Regions from separate parts of the Hymenobacter sp. BRD128 genome, predicted to be linked through region 1. Evidence: riboswitches for the same ligand, from Rfam matches in the RefSeq annotation. Region 1 holds a riboswitch; each other region holds the start of a gene.
The links. A riboswitch is a leader RNA that binds a small molecule or an ion and turns the genes downstream of it on or off. The one in region 1 is predicted to bind S-adenosylmethionine.
Positions count from the first base shown of each region.

Region 2: linked by a shared signal. The riboswitch ahead of GKZ68_RS09110 (amino acid permease) and the one ahead of GKZ68_RS18845 (O-acetylhomoserine aminocarboxypropyltransferase/cysteine synthase family protein) in region 1 are both predicted to bind S-adenosylmethionine.
Region 3: linked by a shared signal. The riboswitch ahead of GKZ68_RS06340 (homoserine dehydrogenase) and the one ahead of GKZ68_RS18845 (O-acetylhomoserine aminocarboxypropyltransferase/cysteine synthase family protein) in region 1 are both predicted to bind S-adenosylmethionine.

Region 1 covers NZ_CP053908.1:4,253,463-4,263,472, forward strand. The annotation lists gene GKZ68_RS18825 (SusC/RagA family TonB-linked outer membrane protein) at 1-1,840, shown strand, start outside; gene GKZ68_RS18830 (SusD/RagB family nutrient-binding outer membrane lipoprotein) at 1,889-3,379, shown strand; gene GKZ68_RS18835 (hypothetical protein) at 3,416-4,009, shown strand; gene metX (homoserine O-acetyltransferase) at 4,093-5,121, opposite strand; gene GKZ68_RS18845 (O-acetylhomoserine aminocarboxypropyltransferase/cysteine synthase family protein) at 5,255-6,640, opposite strand; SAM riboswitch class I at 7,085-7,202, opposite strand; gene GKZ68_RS18850 (LysM peptidoglycan-binding domain-containing protein) at 7,402-7,698, opposite strand; gene GKZ68_RS18855 (lipocalin family protein) at 7,870-8,295, shown strand; gene GKZ68_RS18860 (hypothetical protein) at 8,544-8,837, shown strand; gene GKZ68_RS18865 (erythromycin esterase family protein) at 8,838-10,010, shown strand, end outside.
Region 2 covers NZ_CP053908.1:2,062,721-2,072,730, reverse strand. The annotation lists gene GKZ68_RS09120 (hypothetical protein) at 1-495, shown strand, start outside; gene GKZ68_RS09115 (hypothetical protein) at 504-1,352, opposite strand; SAM riboswitch class I at 1,806-1,916, shown strand; gene GKZ68_RS09110 (amino acid permease) at 2,154-3,608, shown strand; gene GKZ68_RS09105 (hypothetical protein) at 3,758-4,117, shown strand; gene GKZ68_RS09100 (PAS domain-containing protein) at 4,136-4,561, shown strand; gene GKZ68_RS09095 (lipopolysaccharide biosynthesis protein) at 4,764-6,236, opposite strand; gene GKZ68_RS09090 (hypothetical protein) at 6,256-7,638, opposite strand; gene GKZ68_RS09085 (hypothetical protein) at 7,652-8,947, opposite strand; gene pseI (pseudaminic acid synthase) at 8,944-10,010, opposite strand, start outside.
Region 3 covers NZ_CP053908.1:1,408,857-1,418,866, reverse strand. The annotation lists gene GKZ68_RS06370 (S8 family peptidase) at 1-2,577, opposite strand, end outside; gene GKZ68_RS06365 (hypothetical protein) at 3,062-3,622, opposite strand; gene GKZ68_RS06360 (hypothetical protein) at 4,269-4,598, opposite strand; gene GKZ68_RS06355 (hypothetical protein) at 4,605-5,045, opposite strand; gene GKZ68_RS06350 (GNAT family N-acetyltransferase) at 5,213-5,491, shown strand; gene GKZ68_RS06345 (Gfo/Idh/MocA family oxidoreductase) at 5,492-6,538, opposite strand; gene GKZ68_RS06340 (homoserine dehydrogenase) at 6,563-7,810, opposite strand; SAM riboswitch class I at 7,954-8,073, opposite strand; gene GKZ68_RS06335 ((2Fe-2S)-binding protein) at 8,459-9,046, shown strand; gene GKZ68_RS06330 (xanthine dehydrogenase family protein subunit M) at 9,057-10,010, shown strand, end outside.

The DNA of each region.
Region 1 (10,010 bases):
CCTGGGTGCTAACATCTATTTTCCAGGGTCGGATAACCCGAACTTCAACCTGGCCAACAGCAATACGTCGAGCAGTGTAACCCGCTTCATCAACGTGGCTACTATCGGGTACGAGTTCACCCCGTGGCTGAGCGTACTCTACCGGGCTGGTCTGGATACCTATAATGACCGTCGTAAGCAGATTGCTGCGCTTAGCTCGGCGCGTAACCCCACCGGTCTGATTTTTGAAGACAATATTCAGTACACTGAATTTACCGGTGACCTGTTGATTACGGCTAAGAAGGAGAATTTCTTCCTCGACAAGCTGAACGCTACGCTACTGGTGGGGCAGCAAACCAACCAGCGCGTGCGCAATGAGCAGTACGTATCGGGGGTTTCGCTGTCGCTGCCTGGCTTCTACAACCTCAGCAACGCGGCCAACTTCAACGGTAGCGGCGATGGCGCTGGCAACGGTACTTTCAAGCGCCGCACCCTAGGCTATTTCGGGCAGCTCTCGTTGGCCTATAATAACTATTTGTTCCTGGAAGCAACCGCGCGCGTTGACCAGACCTCGACTTTGCCTGTTGCGCACAACACGTATCTGTATCCCTCCCTCGCGGCGAGCTTCGTGTTCACGGATGCCTTTAAAATCAGCTCTGACTTTTTCTCCTACGGGAAGATTCGGGCCAACATCGCCCAGGTAGGCCGCGATGCGCCTCCTTATCAGATTGCCACTTACTACACGCAGGCAGGTCAGGGCAATAATGTGGCTAACGTAACTTATCCGTTTAACGGCTTGGTTGGCTTTACCCCGAGCTCTACGCTAGGCGGCGGCGACCAGCTTAAGCCGGAGTTTACCCGCTCATTTGAAGTGGGGGCAAACGTAGGCTTCTTCAACAACCGGCTTACCCTGGACGCTACGTACTACACGACGGCCAGCACCCAGCTGATTCTGCCCGTTACGCTCCCCGGTACGACCGGCTACGGCAGCTTCTATACCAACGCGGGCCGTCTGGAAAACAAGGGCCTTGAGTTCTTGGCTACCATCACGCCCGTGAAAGCTGCTTCGGGTTTCTCGTGGGATATCACGGCCAACTACACGCGCAACCGCAACCTGGTCGTGTCGATTTACCCCGGCGTTACCAGCTCGTCGATTCCGGGCAGTGCATTTATTGGCTCGGTACCTTCGTACGTAGTAGGACAGCCTTATGGCGTTATTCTGGGCCAGAAAAAAGCAACTGCTCCGGATGGTCAGTACCTGATAAACGGCCAGACGGGCCTGTGGGTGCCCGAGCTTAGCTCGCAGCAGACGGCCAATCCCAACATCAACTGGCAGGGCGGTGTAACCAACACCTTCGCCTATAAAGGCCTGACATTCTCTTTCCTGATTGATGCCATTGTGGGCGGCGACATTCTGTCCTTCACGCAGGCGGCCTACCGCAATGCCGGGATGCTGAAAGAAACCGGCCAGAACCGGGACCAGCCGCGCATCATTCCCGGGGTGATTGCGGTAACTAACCCCGACGGTACTACCTCGTACCGGCCCAACAACATTCAGATAGACGCGCAGAGCTACTGGAGCAACCAAGGCTTGCAAAGCGACCTGAACATCTTCGATGGCACGCACTATACCCTGCGCGAAGTATCGCTGAGCTACGCGTTGCCCAAGGGCCTGCTGGAGCATACTCCCTTCGGCAACGTTTCTTTCTCTCTGTCTGGCCGTAACCTGTTCTACTACGCACCCAATGCTAACTTCTTCCCCGAAGTGAATACCCAGGGTGCCGGCAACATTCGGGGGCTCGACCTACAGGGTCCGCCAAGCGTTCGCAGCTATGGCGCCTACCTGCGGTTCTCCCTCTAATCGACATACATAAGCCTAATGAAGAATATAGCTAATTTCCGCTATGCGATGCTTGCTCTTGCCGCCCTGGCGGCCGTAAGCTGCTCCCCAAATAAGTTTCTGGACGTTAACGTTAGCCCAAACAACGTGAGCGCCGTTCCGCCTAACGTGCAGTTGCCGACAATTACTGTTGGTACCGCTTTTGTGGTAGGTAATACCCTGGGCCGGGATGCGGACCTGTTCATTCAGCACTACGCCGGTATTAACAACCAGCCGTTTACAGAGGACCGCTACGTTATCACTGGCAACTACGACAACGAGTGGCGGAGCGATTTGTACGGCACCGACCTGATTGGCGCGCAGACACTGATTACGAGTACTCAGGCCACCAGCCCGGCCTATGCGGGTATTGCCAAGCTTATCAAAGCCTACGATTTTGCGTTGGCCACCGACCTCTGGGGCGACATTCCGTACTCGCAGGCGTTGCAGGGACTAGGTAATATCCACCCGGGATTTGACAAGCAACAGGATATCTACGAGGGTGCAACCGGAATTCAAAGCCTGTTTGACCTGGTGCGAGAAGGCATGGCTGACCTTGACAAGCCGAGCGCATTAATGCCCGGTGCCGATGACCTCGTGTATAACGGTAATCTTGCCAAATGGAAGAAAGTCGGCAATATGCTGCTGCTAAAGTTTGCCAATACGGTGAGCCGCAAAGACCCGGCCCTGGCTACCAAAGTCATCAACGAAGTTCTGGCTAAGGGTGCCGATGGCAGCGCGGCCATTAATGCCAATGCCGATGATTTTGCCGTGCCTTTTGGCGCTTCAGTAGGAAATACGAGTCCGTTCTATTCGTATAACGTGACGAACCGGCCCGACGACCAGATGGCTAGCACGCGCTTTCTGGATTCGCTGGCAGCCTACAATGACCCCCGCCTGCCCCAGTATTTCACCACTACGCCGGCTAACCCAACCCCGACCGAAACAACGTCATTCGGCAAGTTTACGGGCTTCGAAAATGGTAGCAATAGTACGCCACCGGCCCGCGACCCCGACCCAACGAAAACGCTCCGCTCGGTTTACGGACCATATGTGCTGAATGGTAAGTCAGGGGCAGGGTCGGCTCCGATACGCTTACTCACTAATTTCCAGCGGGCCTTCATTCTAGCCGAGTCGGCCATAATGCTGAAGACAGCGGGCGATGCTAATGCGCTCTATCAGGAGGGTATTCGCCGGTCGATGGAGGAAACCGGCCTGTCAACAACCGTTATAGATGCCTATTTCGCCGCCAACCCGGCCATTGTAACGCTATCTGGCAGCGACGCGCACAAGGTGAACCAGATTATTCGCCAGAAGTGGACCGCCTGGGTGGGTAATGGCTACGAAGCCTACAACGACTACCGTCGCACGGGCTATCCGAGCCTGAAACCAGCCCTGAACGTTACGATTACCCCGACCATACCGCAACGCTTGCTGTATCCGCCATCTGAGATACAGGCTAATGCTGACAATGTCCCAAAGGCCTTAATCACGGATAAGGTTTGGTGGGCTTCCTATTAGCTCTCCGTATCGTTCACTCTCATTCGCTCTTGGATTATGAAGAATATAGTTCTCAAATTTTTTGCGCTTCTCCTATTGGCGGTAAGCTTCGCAGCTTGCAAGAAGGATTACGGTAATAAGCTTGGTCCGCTGCAGGATAGCCTAGCCGCCATCCCGATTACCGTTACCAACCAAGTGTATTTTGAGCGCTTTCCGGTGGTCACTGCCAAAGTGGATACTACGCAAGGCCCTACTAATTCTACCGGCACGTTCTCGATTGCCCTTAGCATTCCCGCTGACAAGGGTAAAATTAAGGAAATCACGAAAATTGCTATGGGTAACAGCGGGGTTTCGTATCTGCAAAACTCGAGTGCTCCTAATTACCCGGGCGCTCCCATTGCCGGTAACGGTTCTAACACTATCACGTTTTCCTCAGACCTGCCTACCGTACGTGCGTACAGCCGCCAGCTAGCGGCAAGCGCTGTTAAAGGCACGGCCTACGTCTTTACCGGTCAGACAAAGCGGTTGAGCCAAACGCTCACTCCAAACCCAACCCCGCAGACCCCTAATCAACTTCGTTTCTTCTTCCTCGTTACACTGGAAGATGGTACACAACTCATTTCCACCGAAGTGGATGTGCGTCTGATATAGAAAAGATTAAATTGAACAATAAAAAAGAGCCCTGGCACATTGTCAGGGCTCTTTTTTTGATAGTTAGCGCTCGTCGCCGCTAGCTATTCGGCCAGCGCTGCTGCATAAAATGCCTCCAAGGCCTGCGTGATTTTACCCGTTTCGAGCAAAAATCCGTCGTGACCGAAGCTCGAATCCAACTCTCCGTACACTGCCCCCGGAATGCCCTCGGCAATGGCCTGCTGCTCGCTGAGTGGGAAGAGCACATCGGAGGTAATGCCCAGCACCAGCGTGCGCGCCCGAATGGTGGCCAGCGCCGCCGCCACGCCGCCCCGGCCCCGGCCCAGGTTATGCGAATCCATGGCCCGCGTGAGCACCACGTAGCTGTAGGCGTCGAAGCGGGCCACGAGCTTATTGCCCTGGTAGCGCTGGTAAGAGCTGGCCCGAAAGTCGCGTAAGACGTCGTTGGTCGGCTCGGTCTGGGTACTGCCGTAGGCCTCGTAACTGCGGTAGCTGAGCAGCGCCACGGCGCGGGCCGCCGCTAGGCCGGCATCGCCGCCGCCGGGCCGGTTTTCGTGGTAGGTGGCATCGGCCTCGATGGCTAGCCGCTGCGCCTCATTAAAGGCAATGCCCCAGGCCGAGTGCCGGGCGCTGGTAGCAATAACTGCTAGATGGCCAATAGCTTCGGGGTGGCTGGCCGCCCATTCCAGCGCCTGCTGCCCGCCCAGCGAGCCGCCGATGAGCGTGTGAATGTACCCTAGCCCCAACTCTTGGCGCAGCGCCTCGTGGGCGGCCACCAGGTCGCGGATGGTGAGCAGCGGAAATGCCTGAAAGCGCCCGAGCTCGGTGGCGGGGTCGGGGTCGAGCGGGCAGGTACTGCCGTAGCACGACCCCAATACATTGGCGCACACGATAAACCAGTCGGCCGGGTCAAAAAAACAGCCTTCTCCAAACAGCCCCGGCCACCAGTCGAGCACGTCGGCATTGGCCGTGAGGGCGTGGCACACCCACACCACGTTATCGCGGGTGGCGTTGAGCTGCCCCCAGGTGCGGTAGGCAACCCGCGCGCCGGTCAGCACCTCGCCGCTTTCCAGGAGAAATGGGTCGGGTAAGGAGAACAATAAAGCAGACATAACAGGCTATTAAACAAGGCGGATAAAAAAGCGGCTAGCGGCGGAAGCCAGTAGTGGCCGATTAGCGGCTTCTGTAATACAAAATGGTGCCCCAGCTTTTGCCGGGGCACCATTCTATAAGGAGTTATTTTTCTTATACTTCCAGCGGCTGGGCGTGCTCCGGCTCGGGCTCCGGAATCGTATCGGTCGCCTCATCCGTGCCCTTCGGCGCGGTGGCAGCGGCGGCCGCCAGTGCCTGCTTCAGGTCGGCTTTGATGTCCTCAAAATGCTCGATGCCCACCGATAGGCGCAGCAGCGTGGGCGTCACGCCCGAGGCGAGCTGCTCCTGCTCGCTCAGCTGCTGGTGCGTAGTGGCCGAAGGCTGAATGATGAGCGTCTTGGCATCGCCCACGTTAGCCAGGTGGCTGATTAGCTTGAGGTTATCAATTAGGGCCGTGGCCGTGTCTTTGCTGCCGTGCAGGGCAAACGATAGCACGCCGCCGAAGCCGCGCTTCAGGTACTTGGCGGCCGTGGCGTGGTGCGGGCTGCTGGCTAGCCCAGGGTAATTCACGTGTGCCACCTGCGGATGCTGCTCTAGCCACTGGGCTATTTTGAGGGCATTCTCGACGGTGCGCTCCACGCGCAGGCTCAGGGTTTCGAGGCCTTGCAGCAGCAGGAAGGAGTTGAAGGGACTAATGGCCGGACCGAAATCACGCAGGCCTTCTACCCGAGCGCGGATGATGAAGGCAATGTTGCCAAACGGCCCATTCTTCCCAAATACATCGTTGAAAACCAGGCCGTGGTAGCCTTCGCTAGGCTCGGTAAACTGCGGGTATTTGCCGTTGCCGAAGTCGTAGGTGCCACCATCCACAATCACGCCGCCTACGCTGGTGCCGTGGCCGCCAATCCACTTCGTGGCCGATTCCACCACAATATCGGCGCCGTGCTTGAGGGGTTGAAACAGGAAGCCACCCGCGCCAAAGGTGTTGTCGACTACCAGCGGCAAGTCGTGCTTTTTGGCCACGGCCGCCACGCGCTCAAAATCGGGCACGCTAAAGCTCGGGTTGCCAATGGTTTCGAGGTAAATAGCGCGGGTCTTGCCGTCAATCAGCGCCTCAATGCTGTCGGCATCGTCGCCGTCGGCAAAGCGCGCTTCTATGCCTAAGCGCTTGAAAGCCACCTTAAACTGGTTGTAGGTGCCGCCGTAGAGGTAGGAGCTCGACACAATATTATCGCCGGGCTGCAGGATGTTGTTCAGGGCAATGAACTGCGCCGCCTGGCCCGAGCCCACGGCCAGGGCCGCCACGCCACCTTCGAGCGCGGCAATGCGCTGCTCGAATACGTCGGTGGTGGGGTTCATCAGGCGGGTATAAATATTACCAAACTCCTTCAGCGCGAATAGATTAGCGCCGTGCTCCGCGTTCTTGAATACATAGCTGGTGGTCTGGTGAATGGGCACTGCGCGCGAGCCAGTGGTGGGGTCGGGCTGCTGGCCGGCGTGGAGTTGCAGGGTTTCAAAGTGCAGGTTTTGAGTGGCCATGAGGCTAAGAGGTTAAAAAATTAGTAGTAATGAGCGAGGAAAAAGTGGCTGGGTAATCCTAGCCCGGCCGCGCCGCCGCGGCCGGCCGTCGCTGAAAAGCGAAAGGGTAGCGAAAACCCCGGTCGAAGCTCCGTGCTGTTGGTTTCGGGCCTTATCTCTTTTGCACTGCTACCGCACAAGCACTTGAATTTCAAGATTATGAGCGCGGGCTAGCCGCATCAGTTGGCCGCAGCTGTGGCTAGGCCAGCGGCTGCGAGCACTACCCGCAAAAGAGAAAAAAAGCAAAAAGCGCCGGGCCTTAGCCTTGGCAACAACAGCACATTCGCATTCGCTGGCGCAAAGGCGCCGGGCTAGCCGATACCGACGAGAATGGCCCAAAGCTGCGCGCAAAAGCGACGCAAGGGACGGAAACAGCGAAGAAGGGTAGGTGTGCCATGGGTACTCGAGTTATAGACCCCCGGGCGGCGCGTGGCAGCTACCGGGGTAGGAATTGGCACCTTTCAGTGGGTGAAGGTTGCCAGCGGGTCAAAGAGCCTAATCTCTCGCCGCTTCTGTATAAAACTTACTAAAACTGCCCTGCCTGCTGCGGGGAGTACCGGATTGGTAGGGGCAAAGATAGTGTAGCGCACGATATGCGCAAGGTCGCTCACGCAAAAGTCAAAAATATTTTTTGCGCTCCCGGTGGAAGAGTGGTGCTTACAAACAAAAAGGCCACCCCAATAGTGGAGTGGCTTTTCTCACCTTTTTTCTGCAAAAAGTACCTAGATACTAGGTAGGGTTAACTCCTGGCCCACTTCTATGTGGTCGGGGTTAGAGCCGATGATGGCCTTATTGGCCTCGTATATCTGGTGCCATTTAGCGGCGTCGCCGTAGTGGTTTTTAGCAATTTTGGAGAGCGAATCACCGCTTACTACCGTATAGCTGGTGCCGGCGGCAGCAGAATTAGCGGTGTTGGCAGCATTGCTGTTGCCGAAAAAATCGGTGCCACCAGCGGCCGGCTGCGCCGGTGCAGCGGGCTTTTTATCACCCTCATTATTCAAAAAATCGAGCAGGCCCATGTGACAAATGCGGTTAAAGTGTGAAAGAAAAGCGCGTCCGTAAAGCGGGGTGCTTTTGAGCCTTTTACGGCGGCAGTTGCGCAGGGTTACTACGGATAACTAAAAAAAAATACGCGCGTAAGCAGGCCGGAAGCTAGGTAGCTTTTCTTTCACATTCTTTCCTTTCTCCTTATGAACCTATCAACAGTTTCTTTCCGAGCTTACTTTACCTCGCTACTGAGTGCGCTTGCCGTTTTGTTCGTTGTTTCGTCTTGCGGTGGCGGCGACAAAGGCAAGGTAGAAGATGCAGCTACCTTGTATGGCTCAGGTAGTAAAACATGGGTAACTGATAAGCAGACAGATGCTTCGGGCAGCAAAATGAAGCTAGATGATGCTGCCAAAGAAGCAGAGTTTACTTTTACCGCCACCAATTTTACCGCTAGCGAAGGCGGCCAAAGCCAGACCGGAACCTACACGTTTGACCAAGCTGCCAAGACCTTGACGCTTACGCCCCAAGGTGGCTCGACAGCCAATACCTTTAAAGTAGAGAAGCTGACCAGCGACAAGCTATCGCTGTCGGGCACCAGCGGCGCCATGTACGTGCTGAAGGCTAAATAATCAGGACTTGAACAGGGCTTATGCCCAGCTAAAAGCCTCGCTCCAGTGCCGGAGCGGGGCTTTTTTTATGTTACATACCTCGTGGGGTGTTTCAAACTAAGGCTTTAGGCCGAAATTTGGGGAATATGTCGTTTACCTTGAATTTTGGCGGGAAGATGAGCTGGCTAGGCTGGCTTTTACTATGGGGGTGCATGGCCGTTGGAGCCCCTGAGGCTTGGGCCCAAAGCAGCCGTAGTGAGCAGCTTGCAGTGCCCGCGCGGCGAATGGCTAGCGTGAGCCCAACTGATACCACCTTCGCCGAGCTGGAGTTTTTGCGAGCGGAAATCGGGAGTGCCCGCGTGGTTTTTTTAGGCGAGCCCACGCACGGAGAGGGCAACGTGCTGGCGGCCAAAGCCCGGCTGCTGGCCTATTTGCAGCAGCGGCTAGGCTTTACGACCCTAGCCATGGAAAGTAGTTTTTTTGACCTGCACAAGGCGCAGCGGCAGATTAGCATTGGCAAGTCGGTTGGTAAAAACCTGAATGGCAGCATTTTCCCCGTCTAGATGCGCACGCAGGAGTTTCAGGCGGTGGTGCCGCTGGTGGGGCCGGATGGCTTGCGCGTGATGGGCTTTGACCCGCAGCTGGGGGGCGATTATAGCGACGACCTGGTAGATGACCTGGACGATTTTCTGGATGAGGAGCAGGGCAACAAGGCCATTAACTATGATCTGCTGGATGAGGCGGTGAGCTACATGGCTGAGCACTATGCCTTTTCGCCTAACCTGCACCTGGCCGACGTGGAGGCCGAGCTAGCCAAAGCCGAGCCGCTGCTGCGCAAGGCGGCCGCCGCGCCCACGGCGGCCCGGCGCAACGACGCGCTTTTTTGGCAGCAGTGCTTGCGCAGCCTGCGGGCGCTGGCCCGCGACTATGCCACCCACGACCCTAGCGCCAAGACTGCCACCGACTGGGTAGCGGCCGACAGCAACCAGCGCGATGCTCAAATGGCGGATAACCTGCTGTGGTACCTGCGCCAGCACCCCACCGAAAAAGTGGTCTGCTGGGGCGCGCTGCCTCATTTTGCCAACCAAGTGGGCGTACTGAACAGCGAAGAATTGCGCAGCTACCAGCCGATGGGCCAGGCGGTAAAGGCGGCCCTGCCGCCGGGGCAGGTATACATCCTGGGTACCCTGGCGGGGGGCGGCAGCCACGGCCTGCCCGGCACCGCGGGCGTGCCCGTACCCCCGCCCGCCGCCGGTACGCTGGAGGTCAGCCTGCTAGCTTTGGATACGCCCTTCGCCTTTGTGAGCCTGCGGCATGATGCGCCCGGCCGCCAGCTTACCACGTATGCCTTTGACTACCAGCCCCTGGCCGGGCCCTGGAGTGAGGTGGTAGATGGGTTTTTGTTTTTGCGCAGCGTGGAGCCGCCGCACCTCCTGGCTGACGCCGCTACTGCGCCAGCCGATAGTACCAGCGGCCAAACTGCTTTAAGCCAACCCGGCTCGGCCAATCCGATACCTAGCCGCACCGGGGCTACGATGCGGCGCGTGGTGGCGGTGGCCGATGTATCGGGCCTGCGCTCGGTGCGGGGCGTTGTGCTCGACCAGCGCCGCGCGCCGGTGCCCTACGCCTCGGTAGAACTGGCTGGGCAGGGGCGGGGGACCGTAGCCGATGCCAGTGGGCATTTTGCGCTCGCGCTGCCGGGGCCCACGAAGCTGCGGGTAAGCAGCCTGGGCTAC
Region 2 (10,010 bases), 2.2 Mb from region 1:
ACAATGGGCGCTACCTTTCCCCGGCAAGATGCGGTGGCAATGGAGCTGGCCATCTGGTTTCACGATGCCGTGTACGAGGCCCTGCGGCACGATAACGAGGCCAAAAGTGCTGAGTGGGCCCTGGCGTTCCTGGCCGAAACCAGCCTGGAGCCCGCCCGCCAGGCCCGCGTGGCCGACCTCATCCGCCGCACCCAGGACCACACCCAACCCCAGCCGCCCGACGATGCCGACCTGCTGCTGTTTCTGGATGCCGACCTCAGCATTTTGGGCGCGCCCGAGGCCGCATACTGGGACTACGCCCGCCAGGTTCGCCGTGAGTACCGCCTCGTGCCCGACCTGCTCTATCGCCCCGGCCGGCGCAAGGTACTGGCCAGGCTGCTCGAAGCGCCGGTGCTCTTCCACACGCCAGCCTTGCAAGAAGAATTAGATGAGCCAGCCCGGCGCAATTTAGCGGCCGAACTGGCGGCCTGGGAGCAGGGCGGGCTGCCGGACTGAACGCCTGTTCAAGGCGCAAGCAATTGCTGTTTAATAACGGCTGGTAGGTCGGACCGGCGCAGGTGCAGTTCGTGCTCGAGCGCACGGTAAAAATCAGCGTCGCTCGTGCCGTATCCTAGCAGGGCTTTCAGCTTGGGTAGCCCACCTTGCTGCAAAGCTAATTCGCAGAAAATACCGCCTATCACGTATTGCGGATTGGTTTCGGCGTCGAGCAAAGTAAAATTCAGCGGGTCGGTGAGGTCTACCGAGTGGCTGGCGAGATATGCTTGGACTCGAACTTTGTGGTAGCGTAGGTTGTGGCCGTAATGACCGCCTTTCAAACCGGCAAAGCCCGTGAGCAGTAGCGGATGCGCCTGCGGAAAGTATGGATTAATGACGTGTGCCAGTTCGTGTAGATAGGCTTCACCTTGGCCCCCGGCATACACCAGGTGGTTGACCTCGTCGTAAAAGCCGCACACCGGGTTGCCCCCTAGTCCTGACCCTAGCACGTATTCAAACCCTCTCAGGTGTTGTATGGCATCACAGTCAGGCGCTACGTAATACGTGACCGGCACGGGTGCAAAGCCAAAATCCCGGAATATACCGGCCAGAAAGCTGGCTGCCTGCCGCGCTTTTCGCCGTTGGAAACGATAGCCCGGCGGTACCCGATAGGTAAGCAGCCCTACTTGGTGCGTAGGCCAGCGCTGGGTGCTGTAGGTTAAGTAGTTGCGTAATGACCAGTGGCCGTGCTGCCGTTGCAGATATACGCTCACTATAGCCAGTACCTGTAGCTGCCGTGCTGGCTCAGCGCCGATTTCCCAATAAAACTGCGTGCGGCACAAGTAAAGGTCGTCGCCCTGCCGGGATAGACTTAGCACGACCTTGCGAGTCGTGAAGGCGTAGATGTTAGGCCGGACAAAGCCCTCGTGTAGCAACAAGTCGCCACCCGCGTAGCGCGTGCGCTCGTCGGCGGCCCACTAGCTAGCCTTGTCTGTTGCCTTGGCGCCCAAATAAGCATCCCAAGTGGCTAGGGCAGCGCGGCTGGCCGAGTCGCTGGCCTGCACGCCTGCATTCAGTGTAAACTGCTGGTAGGCTTGGCAAAAGCTTAAAAAATGCAAGCTGAGCAGCAAAACAGCTGTCAGGAATAAGCTCCGCATAGATGGGGAAGGTTGTTGAAAAATACGTAATAAGTAACTGATATTCAGTAAATAATACGTGTTAGCTAATTATTTGTCAAAGTGGCAGTAAGCCAAGCCGACAAATTTAGCCTTATGTGCGCGCCCATCCGGCCGTATCTTTGCCCTAGTCGAGCAGTCTTTTGGGCCCGCTTGTTTTTATAAAGAGGCGCTGAGAGATAGGCTCTGCGACGCGCCGGCAACCCCCGCCCCTTGGCGGAACGGTGCCAACCGACCGGCCGCTAAACTATGGCGGTCCTATAAAAGCCCGTGGTGCTTTCTGCTGTTTTTATTAGTTCTGCTTCCTCCATTTCCGGCGCGCTAGCGCGGGCTAGCCGTTGCGCGGCTGGCTGTTGTTGGTAAGGAGTAGCGGGCGTCGCCGACCGGCGACTGTCCCATCGTTTTTCATTTTTTAGGGAGTTGACTGAGGCTAGCCGGGCGCGGGTGCGCACGGGCTGGGCAAGTCGTTTGGGTGCGGCTGTGGAGGCCGGGCTACATCATTTTATGCTGACAAAATCACTGGACCTGCTGCGGCAGGAAGCGGCCGAGACGGGCGCGGGTACCCTCAAGCGCAGCCTCAACGGCGTGAGCCTCATTGCGCTAGGTATTGGGGTTATCATTGGGGCGGGCTTGTTTTCGCTCACTGGCATTGCGGCGGCCAATAATGCGGGGCCGGCCGTGACGCTCTCCTTCGTGGTGGCGGCCGTAGGCTGTGCCTTTTCGGCGTTGTGCTACGCCGAGTTTGCGGCCCTGGTGCCGGTGGCCGGCTCGGCCTACACCTACGCTTACGCCACGATGGGCGAATTATTTGCCTGGATTATCGGCTGGGACCTCGTGCTCGAATACTCGGTGGGCGCCGCCACGGTGGCCATCAGCTGGTCGCAATACCTGCTCAAGTTTCTGAGTAAATACGGCCTGCACTTGCCCGCGCAGCTCGTGCTTTCGCCCTTCGATGCCCCGGCCAAACTTGCCGATGGCTCGGTGGTGCACGGGCTGGTCAACCTGCCGGCCATGCTCATTGTGCTGGTTATCACGGCCGTTATTATTCGGGGCACGTCGGGCTCGGCGTGGTTCAATGCCTTGGTAGTGGCCCTGAAAGTGTCAGTGGTGCTGATATTTATCGTGCTAGGCTGGAAGTACATCAACCCGGCCAATTATCACCCCTACATTCCCGAAAATACCGGCAAGTTTGGCGAGTTTGGCCTGAGCGGCGTGTTGCGCGGGGCGGGCGTGGTGTTCTTCGTATTCATCGGCTTCGACATCGTGGCCACCATGGCGCAGGAAACCAAGAATCCGCAGCGCAACATGCCCATCGGCATCATCGGCTCGCTGGTGGTGTGCACCATTTTATTTGTGCTCTTCGGCTACGTCATGACCGGGCTGGCCAACTACAAAGAGTTTAAGGACAGCGCCGCACCGGTGGCCATCGCCATCGAAAAAACGCCCTACGCCTGGCTCAGCGGGGCTATTATCGGGGCCATTCTCATTGGCTACACCTCGGTTATTCTGGTCGATTTGCTCGGGCAGTCGCGGGTGTTTTTCTCGATGGCGAAGGACGGCTTGCTGCCGCCGGTTTTTGCCAAAGTGCACCCCACGTTCCGCACGCCGGTGCAGTCCAACCTACTGCTGGGGGCATTTATCGCGCTGTTCGCGGGCTTCGTGCCTATCTCGGTGGTGGGCGAAATGACGAGCATCGGCACGCTGCTGGCCTTCGTGATGGTGTGCCTGGGCGTGCTCATCATGCGCCGCACCAACCCCGACGCCCCGCGCAGCTTCCGCACGCCGTGGGTGCCGCTGGTGCCCATCCTGGGCATCGCCACCTGCGTACTAATGATGGTGAGCCTGCCCTGGGAAACCTGGTTGCGGCTGGCCGTGTGGCTGGCCATCGGGCTAGCCATTTACTTCGGCTACGGCAAGCAGCACAGCAAATTGCGCCAGCAGGCAGCAGCCCGCCGCTAAGGGCGGCACTTGTCGGGGCCCGCCCGCGCCGGTCATGGCCAAGGGCAGCCGGGAAAGAACAAAGCGGGCGGCGCCGTAAATTTGTGCAACGGACCCTTATTTTTTATCCGTAATCTCATTGGTGCAGCGGCTACGAGCGGCATTATTTTATGAATCAGCTTTTGCTCGATGTTAACCTGCAACAAGTACCCGACCCGTACTTGCACGGCAGCTGGCGGGTGGTAGACCGGGTGCTGAGCCAGGCCGACCCGGATGACCCCCTGGCCCAGGCCACCTTTTTGCACTTAGAAGAAGGCTACCTGCGGCTCGATACGCCCACGGCTCCGGCCACCGGGCAGTGGTCGGTAGAGCGCGACAGCCTGCTGAGCCGCCCCTACTTGCAGCTGCAGCTAGCCACTGAAAGCGTAAGCGCCCTGATAACGCGCCTGCGCCGCTCGGCCGACGGCGCATACCGCACGCTGGTCCTGTACTTCCAGTCGGGCCTGGAATTGTTTTTGGTTCATCCTTAATCAGCTGTTTTACAGTACGTGATAACTCCCGATTTCACTGCCTTTGAGCGCCTGCAAACAGCCGTTGACGCGGCCGGCGTTGGTACCTGGGACTACGACCTGCTCGCGGATACGCTGACCTGGTCGCCCCGTTGCAAAGAACTATTCGGCGTGCCGGTCGAGCAATCGGTTACCTACGCCGACTTTGTAGCGCTGGTGCATCCCGATGACCGGGCGGCCACCATAGCCGCCGTCGAGCATGCCTTTGACCCCACCGGCTCGGGCAGCTACGACATTGAGTACCGCACCCGCTGGCAGCTGCCGGGCCAGCCCGTGCTGTGGGCCCGGGCCACGGGCCGGGCGTTTTTTGACGAAGGTGGCACGCGGGTTTACCGCTTCATTGGCACCATCACCGACGTGACGGCCATGCGCCAGCTACAGGAGCAGCTCACGCGCTCGTACTAGGACCTGGAGGTGAAAGTGACCTTCCGCAACCTGGAGTTGGAGCGCGAAGTGCGGCAGCTCCAGGCGAAATTGCACGAGCTGGGCGCCACGGCCGGCCCGCGCAACTAGCCGCGTAAGGCATTGAGTAATAAGTTTGTAAAAATGCTGTTACCCCGGTAGCCTGCGCCTGTTTAGGCCCCGGCTACCGGAGCAGCGGCGCTAGCTAGCGCCCGATACCCAGCCGCCGGGCCAGCGCCGACACCTCCGGCACCCAGCCGCTCAGCAGCAGCCCGGCCCCGTAGAGTACCGTGAGCACGCCGCCGCGCAGCAGCAGCGTCAGCCAGCTATTGGGCAGCGTGGGCAGCAGCCAGGCTACCAGCGCTGCCCCGCCCGCTAGCCCCAGGATATAGAAAATGCGCCGGTCGAAGGGTTGCCAGCCGAAGCTGCGCCACACAAACCAAGTGCGCGCCAGGTTGATGCCCGCCAGCGCCGCCGCGTTGGAAATAGCGGCCCCCAGCAAGCCCAGGCGCGGAATAAGCAGCGCATTGAGCCCGATGATGAGTACCGACAAGGCTAGGTTGAACAGCAAATCGTAGCGGTAGCGCGGCGAGGTGACCACAATAATGCCATTGATACCCGTGATGCCGTCGGTGAGGCGGCCGGCCAGCAGCAGCAGCACCGCCACGGTGCCGGCTGCGTACTCGGGCCGGTGAATGAGAGAGTAAATGAACGGCAGATTGAGCCCGATGCCCAGCGCCAGGTAGGCGCCCAGCGCCGTGTTGAGGCGGGTAGTGCGGCGGTAAAAGTCGAGCAGCTTCTCGCTAGCCCCTTCTTTCCAATACTCGGCAATGAGCGGGTAAGCCGTTTTGAGCAAGGCCCGAAACGGCACCGCCAGCGCCGTGCTGATGTTAAGGGCAATGGTATAAATACCCGCATCGGCAAAGCTGTGCGAGCCCAGCATCAGCGAGTCGATGGTGACCAGCAGCGTGCCCGAGATATTGCCCAGCAGCGCAAAGCTGCCGAAGCGCAGCAATTCGCCCACCGGCCGCACCCGCAGCACCGCCCGCGTGGGCCGCAAATGCAGCTCACCAATGACCGCAAGGTACCCTAGCAGCAGCGCTGCGATGGCCGCGTAGCTGCCCATGTAGGCCAGCACAAAGCCATCGAATGATAAATAGCCCGACCCATAAAGCACCGCCGCCCCTACGATGAGCAGGCGTTGCAGCACGTCGGTGAGAAATGACGAGAACGACGTGTGAAACAGTGACTTGGTATAGGCTTCGAGCAGATTATAAAGCAGAATGCATAGCGCCAGCCCCAACATCACGCCGTAGTGCGGCCCTAGCAACGCCGCATCGTGCGCATACCAGCGCAGCACCAGCGGCCGGCCCAGCCACAGCACCAGCGCCACCACGCCAAACAGGGCTAATGGTAGCCCCAGCAGCAGCGGCAAAAAACCCGAATGCCCATTCTCCCGGTTGCGGAAATAGGGAAAATACCGCAGCGTAGTATTAGTAAAACCGAGTGCCGACACCAGCGCGCCCATTGTAGCCAGCGACACCAGCACCGACGTGAGGCCGAGCTGCGCTGGCGCCAGTAGCCGCGGCAGCACCAGCGTGGTATTGACAAAGCCAATGCCCAGCCCGACGTAGGAAATAAACGTGTTGCGCAGCCCCTGCCGCTGAACGATACCCAAATGAATTATGAATAGTTAATTATAAATTGGACTCGGCCGTAAATTCCTCCCATATTTCGCGACCGGTGCGAAAGGCCGCGCCTTGCTGCTGCAAATGGCGCATTATTTCGTGAAATTCTCGCGGGCCATTTTGCGTGTTGGCTGGGTCAAAATTCTCGTTGTGCCACAGCACGGAAGCTACACCACCAAAGCGTTTTATTTCGGCGAAAACCGGTTCGAGCGCGGGTAGAATTTCGGCTGGGGCTAGCTGCAAGTAATTAGGATGATGCAGCGTAGTGTCCATTATATTGAGCGGGATTTCAAGGAACTCTGCTGCCAGACCATTATTAAAATTAAATGGATAAAATGGTAAGCAGTAACTGTGACGAAAACCGTAATGTTCGGCAAAACACAGTGTAGTATCGTACCGGATACCTACCCAGTCAATTATACTTGGCGTTTGACGCGGCTCCCAACTTAAATAATGAAAGCGCAGCCCTTGAGCTTCGGCTTGTAGTTTCTCCAGCCATTCTGTATCCAGAAGGTTTGTATCAATGGCTGTTCCCAGGCTACCGTGCTGCGCTAGTTCGTAGCCCTGCTGCTTAAGTTGCTGTAGCCGCTGCCACAAATCAAATGTTAGTTTATAGTCGGCGTTAGGTGTGTCATTAGCTGCTTTCTTAGTAGTAGGCAATATAAAAAATGTAGATTTTGCTCTGTATTGCGCCACTTGTGCCGCTACGGCTTCCAGATTGTCCCAGGCGTCTGTATTATTCAGATGCCGCCACAATAATTTTCCGAACAGACCAAATTTTCGCTGCTGCAATGCCGCTCTGGCCGGCGCTTTCCAGGCGCTACGCAAATTATCAATATCATGCGAGATAAATGCCACAAATTCGGCTTGCTGGTTACCCCAGCAGCGTAGTTTTAGTGGTATTCTGGCCACGTGCTCCACGGCTGTTTTCAGTACATCGAAATAATAATTAACGACCGGTAGCGTCACAAAATTACATTTTTGCTGCACGCTCGCCGCGTAGGGAAAACGCCCGTGTCGGTCACGTTCAATAGAAAAATATTCCTGCCAGCCGCTCAATAAATAAAATGCTGCGGAAATAATATCAGCCGAAATAATTACCCGTTTTTCATCAAAAATCAGCAGCGGTTTTTCGAGCGCATTATCAAAGAAAAACGGCACCTGCCGGCCAAGCCACTCGCGCCAGTTGGGCGCGGCTGGGTAAGGGTTATTTTCAGCGAAGAAACTACCGCTCTTCTCAGCTATTTCTACCTGCGGCTGGCTTTCCGCATAGCCGATAGCTATGGCTGGCGCGCCGGGGTAGGCTAGCCGGAAGTGACGCAGCACATACGCCAGGCGCACCTCAGCCGAAACGGCAACGGGGGCGGCAGGGGCTAGGGTAGGAGCGGGCATGGCAGCCGCGAAATTACGCCCCGCCGGCCGGGTCGGCCAGCCACTCGGCCAGCCGGCGCACGGCCAGCGCGCGGCTGTGGCCCTCATCGGGGGTGCCCAGCGTGGCATTGTAGTAAGCGGCGCGGCGGTAGAGGGCGAGCGGCTTGTGCTGGGCTAGTCGGCGCAGCGCGGCCGCCAGCCTGGCCGGCGAGTGCGCCCACTCGCTGAGGCCGTGGGCCGCGTAGCCGTAATAATCGGCCAGGGTAGGCGTGGGCGTGAAGCGGTAGTAGAGGCTAGCCACGTTGAGCAGGGTAGCTTCGAGGTGGGTGCTGGTGTCGGCGGCCACCAGCGCATCGTGATTTTGCAAAAACTCGAATACGTTTTCCTGCTGCGGATTGCTCCACTGCAAGGCGGGCAGGGCCTGGCGCAGGGCGGTGAAGTCGCGGCGGTCGCTGGGGTGGGGGCGCAGCGTAAAGGCGAGGTCGGGCAATTCGCGCAGCAAATAGGCTAGCGTATCCGCTACGGCGGGCAACTCGTCGAGCAGATTGCAGGCCACGGCCACGCGCCGCACCCGCGAGGCGGTGTTGCGTTGGGCCAGAAAGGCATCGGCCTTGGGCATGCCCACCAGCTCGACGCGCCCGCGCACGGGGCCGCACTGGCGGTATTTATCGAGCGCGTCCTGGCCTTCGAGTAAGCTCAAGTCGAAGCCTAGCGGGGGGAAATTGGTGCTCACGCTGGCGTGCTGCACGTAGGCCGTGGGCACGCCCTCGGCGCGGCAGGCCAGCAGCAGGGCGCGGGCATCGTCGTTGTGGTCGTTGGCGAAGATGACGGCCCGCGGCTGGTGATGACGCAGGGCTAGCCGGTACACCTCATAGTAGCCGATGGCGTAGAAAATGAGGTCGAAAAACCGTAGCGCCCGTTGGCCCAGCTGGTGGTACAGGCCCACCAGCGCGCTCGGGTATTGCCAGTAATACAAGATTTTACGTCGCAGCGAAAGCCGGTTGACGCTCGCGCCGTAGCGCCCGATGTTCTTGCCCTGGCCCGCTACCAGCACCGCATCGGGCCGCGCCTCCTGAATAAATTTCAGCGCTTCGTAATTATTGGCGCTCACCACGTAAAGCCACACCGCGCCGGCAAGCTGGTCGGGATTGCGAATGGGCTGAAACAGGTGGCCCACCAGCCGCAGGCCGGCGTAGCCTGCTACGCGCGCCAGCCGCCGCCAGGGGCTAGCCGGCGAGATGCTGGCTAGCACAGCGGCTGGTAACCCGCTGAATAAATCGCTGAAGCGCAGTTGTAATATATCGCGCAGGCGAGCAATGCGCGCGCTCACGGCTGGCTTACCGGTTCGCCCAGCAGGGCATCCCAGGTAAGGGGCGTGCCCGGCTGCAAGGCCCGGCTAGCCCGGCGGCCCAGCACCACGTCCCAATGGCGGGGTAGCAGGCCGTCGCCGGGGCGGATGATGCGTAGATTTTCACTGGTTAACTCCTCGCCAGCAGCCACGGGTTTCGCTACGTAAATGCTGCGCTTAAAAACGCGGCTTTTCTCCTCGCTAGCCTGCACGCACAGCTGGACAGTGCCCAGTGCCTGGTGGGCGCGGATAGTTTCTTCAACCAATAGCTTTAATTCTTCGGGCTCTAGCGAAAAAGCTGAATCGACGCCGCCGTCGGCGCGGCGCAGCGTAAAATGCTTCTCAATAACGCACGCTCCCAATGCTACGGCCGCCACGCTGGCGCCCACGCCCATCGTGTGGTCGCTGAGGCCCACCGGGCAGTCAAAAGCGCTGGCCAGCACCGGAATAGTGCGCAGATTGGTAGTAGCTGGCGAGGCTGGGTAAGTACTGGTGCACTTAAGCAACACCAACTCGCGGCAGCCGGCCGCGCGCAGTACACGCACGGCTTCGTCGATTTCGCTGAGCGTAGCGGCGCCGGTGCTCACTATCACGGGCTTGCCGGTGGCCGCCACGCGGCGCAACAGCGGCCAGTGCGCATTCTCAAACGAGGCAATTTTATAGGCTGGTACGTCGAGGCTTTCCAGAAAGTCTACCGCCGTTTCGTCAAATGGCGAACTGAAGGCGAGCAAGCCGTGCTTGCGCGCCCGCTCGAAGATGGGGGCGTGCCACTCCCAGGGTGTATAGGCCTCTTTATAAAGCTGATATAAGTCTTTGCCTTCCCATAGCGACTGGCCTTCTTCGCGAATCACGAAGCCGGTATCCATGCTGATGGTGTCGGCGGTGTAGGTCTGGAGCTTGAGGGCGTGCACACCAGCCTGGGCGGCAGCATCCACGAGGGCTAGCGCCCGGTCGAGGCTCTGGTTGTGATTGCCCGACATCTCGGCAATGATAAACGGGAGGCAGTCGGGACCGACGGGCCGGCCGCCGATGGAAAACGTAAGCA
Region 3 (10,010 bases), 1.8 Mb from region 1:
GGGCACGGCAGCCAGCGGTTGCTGGTAGGCCGCCGTAGCGGCCTTAGCCGCCGCCTGCAGCTCGGCCAGCGTGGGTGCCACCAGCACGGCAAAGGCCACCGTGGCCGAGTCGCCGGGGGCTAGCCGGGGCACCAGGGTGCTGACCACCTGCGACACATCGGAGCCCTGCGCATCGGTGCCGGCCTGGCGGTGCGCCCGGCCGAAGCCATCGCGCAGGGCCAGGTATTTTTCGGCCGGACTAAAGCCATCGCCGAGGTAGATGGGCGTACCTACCGGTGCGGCATTGTCGATGGAGTAGATGCCCGTCGGGCGCGGCCCCAGCACCTGCACCCCAGCGTAGAAGCGCGGGGCCAAGGGGTCGTAGCAGTAGCCCATGCGGCTGACTGAGTCCCAGCGGGCCACGTTGCGGGCGGCCTCACCGGGCAGGTCCCAGTCGGCAAACAGGCCGGCGTAGAGGGGTTTCAGGGTATCGGCGGTGAGGTTGCGCAGCGAATAATCAAGCAGAATTACGTTGCGCCGGGCGGCCGGGCTAGCCCAGCTCTGGCCGCGCTGGCGCACGCGCACGCCCACCGAGCGGGGCAGCTTGGCATCGGGCAGCGAGTCGCGAAACACTCCGCGCGCCTCCTGGTCGGCGCGGGGGCCGGGGGCTAGCCGCCGCACCTGGGCCAGCGTAAAAAATGACTGCCGCACCGTGCCGGGGCTAGCCCGCAGGTGGTCGGCCACGCGGGTGGGCGAAGTAGCCAGCAGCAGTCCCCCTTCGCTGAGCAGCGGCGTGCTGCCCCGGTAGCTCAGGCCCCGGCCCACGGCGGCCGTGGGGTCGTCGTAAGCGAGATTGCCCCGGCTGGTCAAGCTCAGGCTGATATTGCCGGCATCAAGCTGCACGTAGTCAGGATTAAGCAGCACATCTACGTATTGGTCTGACACATAACCGTTATCACCTACCAGGTGGTAGTTCAGGGTGGCCGTAGTATTGAGCGGTACCGTGCCCGCTACCGCTAGTCGAAAAGGTGCGGCGTCGTTGCTGGCCTCGTTCAGCGTAGCAAGATTACCAGCCGCAAACGTACCCCGGCGCACGGTGAGGTAAGGCGACAACGAGCGCAGCGTCACGGTAAGGCCCCCGACGGGCAGCAGCAGGTTGCGCACCGTAGTGGCTAGCCGGATGGTATCGCCGGGCGCGTAGCCGGCCGGCTGCACCGGGCTGAATGCGCTACGCACCACCCGCGCCTCACGCTGACTGAGCCCGGCCACGGCCCGGGCAATATTAAGGCGGCCGGTGCCCAGGTAGCCCTGGTAATTGCCATTGGCCGCTAAGGCATAGATGCTGGCATCGGCGGTGCGGCGCAGCTGAGCCATCACCTGCTCGGCCGTGAGCTGCGGAAAGCGTGCCCGCACCAGTGCCGCCGCGCCCGCTACCTGCGGCGCCGCAAAAGAGGTGCCCGAGCCGTGCCAGTAGTCGGTATCGGGCGGGCCGGCGGCGGTGGTCGTGGGCCGGCCATACGCAATAGCAATATTGACGCCCGGTGCCACTAGGTCGATGCGCCGGCTGTAGGTAGCAAAGCTGGCCTTGCTATCGGTAGCATCGGTGGCCGACACCGACAGCACGTGGTCGTAGGAAGCGGGGTAAAACAGGATGTCGCCGGACGTGTTGCCGGCGGCGGCCACCAGCACGGCATCGCGGTTCACGGCGGCGTAGGTGCACACATCCTGCTCGAAGCGCGAGTAGCCCCCTGCTCCACCCCACGACATATTGATAACCCGGCAGCCGTGGTCGGCCGCGTACACAATGGCCTCATAGCCCGCAAACGAGCCCGTAGGCGTACCCGGAAACACCTGCAGGGGCAAAAATTTACTCTTAAACCCCACCCCGGCTAGCCCCTTGCCGTTATCGGCCTGGCCGGCCACAATGCTCGACGCCTGCGTACCATGCCCGGTGTAGGCCTCGTACATGGGGTCATTGTTGTTGTTCGAAAAGTCCCAGCCCCGGAAATTGTCTACGTAGCCGTCGCCATCATCGTCCTTACCATTGATAGGGTCGGCATAATTGTACTTTACCTGATGCAGCAACTCCTCGTGGGTGTACCGGATGCCGGTATCCGTCATGCCAATCACGATGCTCGTATCGCCCTTCGTAAAATCCCAGGCGCGGTAGGCCTGCGTCAGGCGCAAATGGTACTGATTATTGGCGGCCGTCGAGTCGGCCAACGGGTCGTTAGGCTGGTACTGCGGCTCGCGGATGTAAAGTGGCTCGACATATTCTACCACGCCGGTAGCCAGCAACTGAGCGCGCGCTTTGGCCAGCGCAAGGCTAGCCGGCACGGTTAGCTCGTATACCTGGCGCAGGTTTACACTACCGGGCCGCTCGGTGTTAGGTAGCTGGCTAAGAGGGAATTTCTGCGTAATACTGGTAGCGTGCAGCGCGGCTAGCGCGGGGCGCAACGCGCCGAGACCCGCCGCCGCCGAACCCGCCTCGGCGTGTAGCTTCAGCACCAGCCGGCCCGGAACAGTGGGCGGCCCCGCGAGCCCCGGCAGGGCCAGCAGCCAGCAAACAAACCCGAGTAACGTATAAAATAATCTCATGCTCAAGAACACCTCAAATAGGACTACGGGTAAATATACGACCACCGCCCGCCCTACTTACGCAAAGAAGCGGCTTCTTGCGCGCGCAAAGCGCTCCTTTTTTGCGATTCAGTAAATTACTCGTATTTGTACCTCTCCGCCCCGCGCACTGTTTGGAATTTTTACGGGTCACGCGCCTTTGCGGCAGCCAGTACGGATTGCGGCGGCAATGCAAGTGTACTTTGCAACCCATGCCCTCAGTGGGGTGGGCAAAAGTATACTCACTCCGTACCGTGGCAGGTGGGTAGCTAGGGTGTTTTCAGTGGCAAACAAGACGGCGCTACCCCGTCGCAAACACAGCATTTTTATCTGGAGTCAAGCTAAATCCGCAGCCAAAGCTAGCCTTGGTAGCTGGCCGGTTTACACCACTGCTACCCACTCAACTGCTAGCCAACAGCCCCAATAAGCGCCTGATAGTGAATGAGTACGCGCTAGCCATGCGTAGCTACCCCCAGTGCGCCACGCTGGCCGGCAGGCCGGCCTCGCGGGCCAGCGGCGCGGCCCCCGAGGCAAACAGCCCTGCCAGCACGGCATTGGCGTCAGCGGCTAGCCCCAGGTGGTAGTCGGGGTGCAGCTTCTCGGCTTGCTTCACAGCTTCTTGGGCACGGCGCACCAGATGCTGCAGCAGCGGCTGCGTGGGGCCGTGCAGCCGCGCCACCAGCCCCGGCTGATGGGCAAACACATTGGCCAGCAGCCGCAAGCTCAACTCGACTTCGCCAAAGGCATCTTCCGTAATGCGGGCGTGGTAGGCTAGCCGCGCCTGCAATTGGCGCAGGATAACCAGCAGGTCGTTAGGCGTTTGGTGATAGCCGCGCACGGGGTCATCTACCTGCTGGCGCAGGGCGGCGCGGCGGGCTTCGAGGGCATCGGGGCCTTCGAGCAGGCGGTAGGCTAGCTGTTCGGTCAGCACGGCATCCTGGGCTACGAGGCGGGCTAGCAGCTGGTCTTTTTCCTTTTGCGGCAGGTCAAAAAGGGCGCGGCGGAGGGCGGGCGGCAGGGCAGGCAAAGATTGTAGAGCTAATAGCTTATCAAAGGTTCATGCGGCGAGTTTACCACATAAAGCGTCATTGCATTATGGCGAGCGTCAACCCAATAATTTTTGTGGTCGCGCCAGACACGTAAGGTATGCAGCACCGCCACGAAGCCGGCCTAGCTTGCCCGCTGCCCGAATCTACTGCGCCCTCCCGTTTCGGGGCAGTTGCCACTACCTATACCTAAGGTATGCAGGTATTGCCGCGTATTATCGAGCCTAATAAAATTTTTTATTCCAATACTCGTCAAATTTATTGCTTACCAGCGCCGCGTCTTACCTAACTCACTGTTGTATAGAATATTAATCTCTGCGAAAAGGGCGACTGTTGTAATTGGCCTTAGGGGCGGTATAGTCAGCTGAATAATACCGCCTGAACTCTTTCTTCGTGTAGCGGCCACTGAATACCTGATGAGCTACGTATTTCAAACTTCGGCATTGGGCTGTTGCAAAAACTCAGCAACAGCAAAAACCACGGAGCCATTCACCACGAGGATAACCTATGTCTCATTGGGAAACGGCGGAGCGGAAGCATGACCTACTTGATAAGGGCTAGCCTCAAACTGCACAAAAAAGCCCGCAGCCGGGAAGGCTACGGGCTTTTCTCAACTGGCGAGCCAGTTTATTTATCATCGCCTTCGGCCGTCAGGGTTTTGCCCTGGTGCTGGGTTTCGGGCAAGGTATAGCTAGCCTCGCTGGGGCGCGCCAGCTCGTCGGGCACGTTTTCGGAGGATGCGGCCATCGGCGCCTGCATATCCGAGCGCATCGAGTCATCCATCATATCAGCCATTTGCTGGCCGCTATTGTCGTCGAATACTTGGCCGGCCGTTTCGCGGTCGAGAAAGCTGTCCGACTCCTTTTCGGTTTCGGTGCGCGCGGTGGTCTTGTTGTCGTCGGCCGACGATTTACCGTTGAGGTCGTTGCCGGGGGCAGTTTGCGGAATGGAAGCCATAATGCGCTAATCTTTAGAATGTTCCTTGTCGTTATTTTCCTGCCAGGTAGCTTTCTGCTTGCCACCGGCGTAGCGCGGGTCGTCGTCTGACCAAGCGGCGCGCTGCGCGTCGGTATCGGCGTGCTGGGCGGAGCGCACGGCGGCGGGGTCTTGGTTTTGGGTTACGTGACCGCGCTGGTCGGTGGGATTAACGGGAGCCTTTGCGGCATCCTCGGGGTCACGTATCTCACTGAATTCGTCGGGGTTATCATTTGAGCCATCACGGCCCCGGCCAGCGGAAGCAGCCGCCGCAACTACTTCGGGCTTGCCAAAGTCACCGTAGACCGGTGTGCCGGCTTCGGCCTGGGTGGCGGATTCATTGGGGTTGAGATGAGCTTCCTCGGCGCGTTGGCGCTGGCCGATGGGCAGTTGGTCGTTATCTTCGGCAGAGGCAGAACCAGGATTCATTGGGAAGGAGGAAAGAAGTTCGGGGGTCGCCGGTAGCCCGGCGTCGGGGGTGTTTACTGTAGTTTGCGGGTTCGCGTTGCTGCCGACGCGCTATTAGCGCCGTATTTTTCGCCGCGCCTACGTACACCAGGCAGCCACTCCGGCTTTGCACCTCCTTTCTTACCCGCATGACTATTCACCACAACGCTGCTAACCAAGAATTTACCGTCGGCGCGGCCGACCAGCAAGCCGAGCTGGCCTACTCGCTGCCCGCCGCCGGGGTCATCGATTTTGTGCACACCTACGTGCCCGAAAACCAGCGCGGCCAGGGCGTGGCCGACGAGCTGGCCAAAACTGGCTTGGCTTACGCCCGCCAGCAGCACCTGAAGGTGCGCACCAGCTGCCCCTTCATGGCCGACTATGTACAGCAGCACCATAAAGAGTACGCCGACCTGCTAGCCAGCTAGTTAGTGAGCGGGCTCAGCGTTCAATAGGTCGAGCTGCCAGGCCAGTTCTTCTGCCCGAATAGGGTAAGGCTGGTCGTGGCGAATGGCCTGATAAACAGCTTCGAACAAGCTCATATAGCTAGCTGGCGCGGCCTCCTCGGCCACGGGCGGCAGCAGCTGGCTGGGGTCGGCCGGGTTGGCCAGGGTCAGGCGGCCTTCCTGGCCGGGCTGCTCGCGGCCGTAGGCGGGGTCGGTAGGCTTGATACCGGCCAGCAGCTGGGGTTCCTGGGGGTCGGTGCGGTCTTTCTTGTAGCTGCCCCGCGTGCCGTGCAGGATAAACGCCGGGCCAGGGTCGGCCACGAGCAGGCTCGACGTTACCCACACGTGCAGGCCTTCTGGGTAGCGCAGACGAAACGCAAAAAAATCATCAACCCGCGAGCCAGCGCGGTAGCAGCCGGTTGTTTTTTCGAACGACAACGGCTTGCCAAACAGCGCTATAGCCTGGTCGAGCAGGTGCGGCCCCAGGTCGTAGAGCACGCCCGAGCCGGGGCGGCCATCTTCCTTAAATACTTTGGTATGCAGCACCGGCCGGTAGCGGTCGAAGCGAAAATGCACCTCGATAAGCTGGCCTAGCCGGCCGCTTTCCACTACCCGGCGCACCGCCCCAAAATCGGTGTCCCAGCGGCGGTTCTGGTAGCCTAGCAGCAGGCGGCCCTGCTGCCGGGCCAGAGCGCATAGCTCTTGCCACTGGGCCACGGTAGTCGCCACGGGCTTCTCGACCAGCACGTGCCGGCCGGCCAGCAGGGCCTGCCGCGCGAGGTCGTAGTGCGTATCGTTGGGCGTATTCACCACCACTAGCTCGATGGCAGGGTCGGCCAGCAGGGCCTCGGTGCTGGGGTAGCTGATAATTGCGGGGTAGTCGGCAATCATGCGCTGCTGGGTGCGCTCGACCACCGCGCGCAGCGCAAAGCCGGAATGCGCGGCCAGAAACGGCGCGTGAAAAAGCTTGCCCGACATGCCGTAGGCCAGCAAGCCAGCACCGATGGGTGCGTCAGAGGAAGGAGTCATGCCCAAAAGTAGGGGGTGGTGGGGCTAAGCAGTAGCAGTTTCAAGCGCGGCGGGCACTGCCACGGCGGCGCGCAGCGGCTCGGCTAGCCTGATGACGCACACGCCCGGCGCCCGCAGCCAACTCGCCCGCGCCAGCTGCCCCAGCCTGATAGTGCCGGTGAGGTAATTGCCACGCTGCGCCGAGCGAAACTCCTCGTGCACGGCCGTGAAATCGGCCCGGTCGGGCGCACCGCCAGCTTCGTCAAACGTCACGAGCACGTCGAGTTCGGCCGCGTCGGGCGTGAGGGCTAGGTGAGCGTTCTGGTGAATTTTCTTGTAGCCGTAGCGGTAGCCGTAGGTGAGCGCCGAAAGGTCGCTGAGCACCGCCGAGGCCGTGGGGAACGCCCCCGCCCCGCGCCCCAGAAAAAACTGCCGGTCGGCAAAGCCGCTCTGGGTGATGAGGCCATTAAACTCGTCGTGTACCTGCGCCAGCTCGTGGCCGGGGCGCACCAGCGTGGGTAGCACGGCCGCCGCCAATCCGCCGCCCGGCAACCGCCGCGCCTCGGCTACCAGCTTGATTATCAGACCCTGCTCACGGGCGTAGGCCGTGGCTAGCCCGCTGATATTTGTGATGCCCACGGCCAGCAAATCGGTGGGTGCTACCACCGCGCCGAAGGCGTGGGCCAGCAGCAGCACCAGCTTGTTGCGGGCGTCGATGCCTTCCACATCGAGGGCGGGGTTGCTTTCGGCAAAACCCAGCTCCTGGGCCCTAGCCAGGGCCGCGGCGTAGGGCTGGGCGTCGCGGTGCATGGCCGTGAGGATGTAATTGGTCGAGCCGTTCACGATGCCCTCCACCGATTCGAGCAGGTCGGTATCGTAATATTCTTCCAGGTTGCGGATGACCGGCAGGCTGGCGCAGGCCGCCGACTCGTAGAGCAGCGGCGTACCGGTAGTCTGCTGAATCTCAATCAGCTCGGGCAGGTGCTCGGCCAGCATCTTCTTGTTGGCCGTTACCACGGCTTTGCCGCGCAGCAGCGCCTCTTTCACAATCAGGTATGCTTCGTCGGCATCGTCAATCAGCTCCACTATCACCGTGAGACCAGGGTCGCTCAGCAGGTCGTTTTTATCGAAGGTGAACAGTTCGGCCGGCAGCGAGCGGACTTTATCCCGGCTTTTAACGGCGATGCGGCCAATGCGGGCGCGCAGGCCCGGCGTGCGCTCCAGCACGGCGTGCAGGCCCTGGCCCACCACGCCAAAGCCAAAAAGACCAATGTTGAGGTCGGTACGAGTCATGTAAAAAGAGAGAAATAGAACGGTTGAAACGCGCGCCGCCTACCCTACTCTCATCCAAAACTCCTTACCGGAAGAGCCCAAAAAAAGCCCTTCCGACAAGTCAGAAGAGCCACGCGGCCGCTAGGGTCCGCCTCACCTCTCATAACTTATCTGCTTCCGAAACTTGGCCGGGGCCGCGTTTCGAAACAGGAATTAGCACCTTCGCATTGCTGCTGGTTGCTAAGGCATCGCCGGGCCTGTCCCTCCGCCTTTCTGGATAAGAGCCCCGGTGCCGGAGCGTGCCGCAAAGGTAAGGCCGGGAATGTCGCTTCTCCCAACTACGGGGCGCGGTGCCGGTAGCCAGCGCCATACGGCACCAACTCACTTCCACCACGAAACCTTGCGTTGTATATCTTATAATACAACGCCTTGGCTTGTTTGCTGTTGCTATTTTAACCAAGATTTTTTCCTGGGTACCAGTCTGCGAACCTAGGTTGCGTCTAAACTGAGCTTCAGACCATCAGCGTGCTAACTGCCGGGGCTAAAAGTTTATTTAGAATAAGTAAAAACATCGAAAGCTCACGGGGAGCCGTAGGGTTTGGAATCAGCCAAAAACGCTGGCTGCCGCTGCGCTGGCCGGCTTTATTTCCTTTTCCACTCTCCTGCCCTATGAGTGCACACTTCATTCAAGAGCCCCTTGATAAAGCGGCGCCGCGCGTGGTGCCCGCCCAGGCCGTAACGCTCAACGTCAACGGCGAAGACCACACCATCCAGCTTGCGCCCTGGACCAGCCTGCTCGACGCCCTGCGCGAGTACCTGGACCTGGCCGGCACCAAAAAAGGCTGCGACCACGGCCAGTGCGGCGCTTGCACCGTCCTCGTTGATGGCAAGCGCATTAACTCGTGCCTGGCCCTGGCCACGGTGTACCAGGGCAAGAAAATTCAGACCATTGAGGGCCTGGGTACGGAAGACAACCTCTCGCCGCTCCAGCAAGCGTTTGTCAACCACGACGCTTTCCAGTGCGGCTACTGCACGCCGGGGCAGATTTGCTCGGCGCAGGGCCTCATCAACGAGGGCCGCTGCAAGACCGAAGACGAGGTGCGCGAGCACATGAGTGGCAACCTCTGCCGGTGCGGCGCCTACACCAACATCCTGTCGGCCGTGATGGAAGTACTGCACGACGGCCAGGTAGTGGTCGATAACGGCACGCTGGTAACCATTCCGGCCCAGCCCACCAAATCCAGCTCCGCTAGCTAAGTAATTCGCTATGAATAGTTTCACTCTTATCCAGGCCACGGCCGCCGACGAGGCCGTGCGCGACCTGACCAGCCACGATGGCGCGGCCTACCTGGGCGGCGGCACCAACCTCGTGGACTTGATGAAGTACAACCTTGAGCGGCCGACCCACCTCACCAGCCTGGGTTTGCTGCCGCTCACCGACATCACGAGCCTGCCCGACGGCGGCCTGCGCCTGGGCGCCCTAGCCACCAACGCCGACACTGCCTGGCACCCCGAGGTAGAAAAACGCTACCCACTGCTGAGCCAGTCCATCCTGGCCGGGGCTACGCCGCAGCTGCGCAACGCCGCCACCAACGGCGGCAACCTCAACCAGCGCACCCGCTGCTACTACTTCTACGACCTCGCCGCGCCCTGCAACAAGCGCGAGCCCGGCACGGGCTGCTCGGCCCTCACCGGCCCCAACCGCGTGTGCGGCGTGCTGGGCACCAGCGAAAGCTGCATCGCCACCAATCCTTCGGATATGTGCGTGGCCCTAGCCGCCCTCGAAGCCACGGTGCGCGTGCAAGGCCCCGATGGCGAGCGCACCATCAAGTTCGACGACTACCACCGCCTGCCGGGCGATAAGCCCGAAAAGGACAACACCTTGCAACCCGGCGAGTTGGTAACGGCCATCGACCTACCCGAGGAAGGCTACGCCGACCACTTCACTTACCTCAAGCTGCGCGACCGTAGCAGCTACGCCTTTGCGCTGGTGAGCGTAGCGGTAGGCTTGAAGATGAACGGCAACGTCATCGAAAAAGCCCGCTTTGCCCTGGGCGGCGTGGCCCACAAGCCCTGGCGCGACCAAGAGGCCGAGCAGCTGCTGGAAGGCCAAACGACCTCGCCCGACTTGTTCCGCCAAGTGGCCGCCAAGGTGTTTGCCGATGCCAAGGGCTACGGCGAAGGCTCGCTGCACAACTCGTTTAAGCTTGAGCTAGGCAAG